DNA from 2 places in the Streptomyces sp. NBC_01454 genome. Region 1 is predicted to be linked to the other one. Evidence: riboswitches for the same ligand, from Rfam matches in the RefSeq annotation. Region 1 holds a riboswitch; the other holds the start of a gene.

What was found. Region 1 has a riboswitch for glycine ahead of gcvT (glycine cleavage system aminomethyltransferase GcvT). Riboswitches for the same ligand answer to the same signal wherever they lie in the genome.
Region 2: it holds a riboswitch for glycine, as region 1 does, so the genes downstream of both, gcvP (aminomethyl-transferring glycine dehydrogenase) here and gcvT (glycine cleavage system aminomethyltransferase GcvT) in region 1, are expected to answer to the same signal.

What each region holds. Positions count from the first base shown of each region.
Region 1 is NZ_CP109460.1:2,476,300-2,478,494, forward strand. It holds gene OIU81_RS10665 (AAA family ATPase) at 1-460, opposite strand, end outside; glycine riboswitch at 736-832, shown strand; gene gcvT (glycine cleavage system aminomethyltransferase GcvT) at 984-2,111, shown strand.
Region 2 is NZ_CP109460.1:7,275,429-7,277,623, forward strand. It holds gene OIU81_RS32225 (DNA polymerase IV) at 1-384, shown strand, start outside; gene OIU81_RS32230 (PRC-barrel domain-containing protein) at 291-677, opposite strand; glycine riboswitch at 792-888, shown strand; gene gcvP (aminomethyl-transferring glycine dehydrogenase) at 1,078-2,195, shown strand, end outside.

The sequences.
Region 1 (2,195 bases):
GCGCCGTCCGGGCGAGCCAGCCGCGCACCCACGCCAGCGTCCCGCAGTCGTGCACCACCACGCTGTCGCCGGAGCGCAACGCGCGGCGCAGCGCCAGATAGTGGGCGACCCGGACCAGCGGGCGGTAGAGGGCGTAGGGCAGCCGGCGCAGCCTGCCGCGCTCCCACCGTTCGCGTACGTCCTGCGAATCGATGCGGTGGACCAGGGCGCCGCGCCCGTCCAGCGGCGGCACCACACGGTGCATCAGGGTGCTCTTGCCGCTGCCCGGCAGCCCGGAGACCACCACCAGATCGCCCGCCGGGAACCGCAGCTCCACCGCGCCCCGCGCCCGCCCCGCGCCCCGCAGATCCACGACCCCGGCGCGGCGGCCGGGCCGCAGGACCGTGCGCCGCGCCCGCCCGCCGCGGGACACGGCGGCGGCCCCCGCCACGGCGCCGGGACGCACGGCCCCGGCAGACACGGCCCTGGCGGGCACGACCCCCGAAGTGGCACCGCATGCCGCTTCTCCGTGCACCGTGATCACCCTCCCCGTCCGGTTCTGTTCCGGTTCGAGTCCGTCCCGTACCCGCAGAGTGTCAAGAAAAGGTAATGCCCATCAAGGTGGTTCCCCGATCCGCCCACGTCATGGGCGGGGCACCCACAGGGGCTCCTGTATCCGGCGAACCCGTGCAATGATGTGGCCGCCAGGTGCACCATGCGTCTCACTTGTGCACCGCCAACTCCATACCGGCCGCTTGAACCCGCGCGGGAGAGTCCCCGGCCGCCATGGGCGGGGCGCCGAAGGAGCAAGTCCTCCCTTGAATCTCTCAGGCCCCTATACCGCGCGGGCTAGGCAGATCTGAAAAGCGAGCCACCGCCCGGTTCATGGGATGGCTCCACCCAAGGTGCAAACCGGGTCCGTTCGCGGGATCCCGGTGAACCTCTCAGGTTCCGATGACAGATGGGGAGAACGTCCTCTCACCCATGCCTGGGAGCCCAGAACCATGACTGATGCCCCCCGCCGTACCGCGCTGGATGCCACCCACCGTGCACTCGGCGCGACCATGACCGACTTCGCCGGCTGGGACATGCCGCTGCGCTACAGCAGCGAGCGCGAGGAGCACCTCGCCGTCCGTACCCGCGCCGGCCTCTTCGACCTCTCCCACATGGGCGAGATCACCGTCACCGGCCCGCAGGCCGCCGATCTCCTCGACTACGCGCTGGTGGGCAACATCGGCGGCGTCAAGACCGGCCGCGCCCGCTACACCATGATCTGTGAGGCCGAGGGCGGCATCCTCGACGACCTGATCGTCTACCGCCTGGCCGACCAGGAGTACATGGTCGTCGCCAACGCCTCCAACGCCCAGGTGGTCCTGGACGCGCTGACCGCACGGGCGGGCGGCTTCGACGCCGCGATCCGCGACGACCGGGACGCCTACGCGCTGCTCGCGGTGCAGGGACCGGAGTCCCCCGGCATCCTCAAGGCGCTGACCGACGCCGACCTGGACGGCCTGAAGTACTACGCGGGGCTGCCCGGCACGGTCGCCGGCGTCGAGGCACTGATCGCCCGTACCGGCTACACCGGCGAGGACGGCTTCGAGCTGTTCGTGCGGCCGGCGGACGCGGTCGCCCTGTGGGAGGCGCTGTCCGCGGCCGGCAAGGACGCCGGGCTGGTGCCCTGCGGTCTGTCCTGCCGCGACACGCTGCGCCTGGAGGCGGGCATGCCGCTGTACGGGCACGAGCTGACCACCGCGACCACGCCGTTCGACGCGGGCCTGGGCCGGGTCGTGAAGTTCGAGAAGACCAGCAACAACGGTGACTTCATCGGCCGCGCCGCGCTGGCCGCGGCCGCCGAGCGCGCCGAGGCGAACCCGCCACGCAAGCTGGTCGGTCTGATCGCCGGGGGCCGCCGGGTGCCGCGCGCCGGATACCGGGTCGTCACCGCCGACGGCACGGTCATCGGTGAGGTCACCTCCGGGGCGCCCTCCCCCACCCTGGGCAAGCCGGTCGCCATCGCCTATGTCGACGCGGCCTACGCCACACCGGGCACCGAGGGTGTCTGCGTGGACATCCGTGGAAGCCATGAGCCGTACGAGGTCACCGCGCTGCCGTTCTACAAGCGGCAGAAGTAGCGGCGCGCTCCCCCGGGAGCCGACCACGGCGCGCGCCCGCGCGTCTCACTGTGCAAGACCCTCCCCCGGCCGCGCGCCAGGGGC
Region 2 (2,195 bases), 4.8 Mb from region 1:
CGGGAGGCGCGAGAGGCCGAGGAGGCCGCGGGGGCGGCGGAGCCGGCCGATGGCGGCGGGCGGGCGCAGGAGGCCCAGGAGGAGTTGCCGCGGCGCTGGCACCCGGGCCTGGACGTGGTGCACGAGGAGTACGGTGCCGGCTGGGTGCAGGGGAGCGGAGTGGGGAGAGTGACCATCCGCTTCGAAACGCCGTGGTCCGCACCGGGAAGGGTGCGGACCTTTGCTGTCGAGGACCCGGCGCTGCGGCCGGGGGAGCCCCTGCCGCTGGTGGGCGGGGGGCCGGCGGATGCTCAGTCGTCCGAGCCGGCGATCTTGCCGAAGTCGCTGTCGCCGGATCCGGGTGAGGACACCGGATCGGTCGGGGAGGAGATATCCAGCCGGTAGTGGTGGTAGAGCTGGAGTTCTTGCTCGGGGGAGAGATGGCGGCCCACGCCGAAGTCCGGCGCGTCCTTGATCAGCTTGCGGTCGTAGGGAATGTGCAGGCCCTCACCGACCATTTTGCTGGGCTCGAGGGGGACGAACGCGTCCCGGCTGAAAAGTCCGGTGCGCACGGCCGCCCACTCCGGTTCCCCCGTCGCGTCGTCGAGGTAGACCTCGTCGATCGTGCCTATTTTCGCGCCGTTCCGGTCGAACGCTTTGCGGCCGATCAGGCTCCGGGGATCGATATCGGTTTGCACGGCCCCTCCAATTGGTCGCAACTGCCCTGTGACAACTACCAAACGGCACATTTCATGCCCTGGCCACTCGAAGGATCCTTCGACTGCTGCGCTGGTAGGCTGGCGAATGGCCGTAGACCCCGTGCGGGAGAGTCCTTGTCGTTCGCGACCAGGGCGCCGAAGGAGCAAATCCTCCCCGGAATCTCTCAGGCACACGTACCGCATGGACGAGGTCACTCTGGAAAGCAGGGCGGGCCTCGGAAGGCACAGCTCCGGGACCCCTCCTCACCGACGGTGAAAGCCGGGCCGCCTCGCGCGGGCCGGTGAAGCTCTCAGGTTGAGATGACAGAGGGGGAGGGCCGTCCGGGCACCCGCCTCGTGGTGCCCCTCGTAGGTCGCACCGACCAGGAGGCCCCCGCAGATGACCACCAATCGCATCTCCTTGACCGAGCTGGAAAGCGGCACCCCCTTCGCGCGCCGGCACATCGGTCCCGACCACGAGGCGCAGGCGAAGATGCTCGCGCACGTCGGTTTCGGTTCGCTGGACGAACTGACCGCCACCGCCGTACCCGACGTGATCAAGAGCACGGAGGCGCTCGGCCTGCCGCAGGCCCGTACCGAGGCCGAGGTCCTGGCGGAGCTGCGCGACCTCGCGGACCGTAACCAGGTGCTGTCGTCCATGATCGGACTCGGCTACTACGGCACCTTCACCCCGCCGGTGATCCTGCGGAACGTGATGGAGAACCCGGCCTGGTACACCGCGTACACGCCTTACCAGCCGGAGATCTCGCAGGGCCGCCTGGAGGCGCTGCTGAACTTCCAGACCATGGTCGCCGAGCTGACCGGGCTGCCCACCTCCGGCGCCTCCCTGCTGGACGAGGGCACCGCCGCGGCCGAGGCCATGTCGCTGTCCCGCCGGGTCGGCAAGGTCAAGCAGGGCGTCTTCCTGATCGACGCCGACTGTCTGCCGCAGACCGTCGCCGTGATCCGGACCCGCGCCGAGCCGACCGGCGTGGAGGTCGTGGTCGCGGACCTGAGCGAGGGGATCCCCGCCGAGGTCGCCGAGCGCGGTGTCTTCGGTGTGCTGCTGCAGTACCCGGGTGCCTCCGGCGCGGTCCGCGACCCGCGCGGCGTCATCGAGCAGGCCCACGAGCTGGGCGCGATCGTCACCGTGGCCGCCGATCTGCTGGCCCTGACGCTGCTGACCTCGCCCGGTGAGCTCGGCGCGGACATCGCCGTCGGCACCACCCAGCGCTTCGGCGTCCCGATGGGCTTCGGCGGCCCGCACGCCGGCTTCATGGCCGTGCGCGACCAGTTCGCCCGCAGCCTGCCCGGCCGCCTGGTGGGCGTCTCCGTCGACGCCGACGGCAACAAGGCCTACCGCCTCGCGCTGCAGACCCGTGAGCAGCACATCCGCCGCGAGAAGGCCACCAGCAACATCTGCACCGCGCAGGTGCTGCTCGCCGTCATGGCCGGGATGTACGCCGTCTACCACGGCCCCGAGGGCCTGCGGACCATCGCCCGCCGCACCCACCGCTA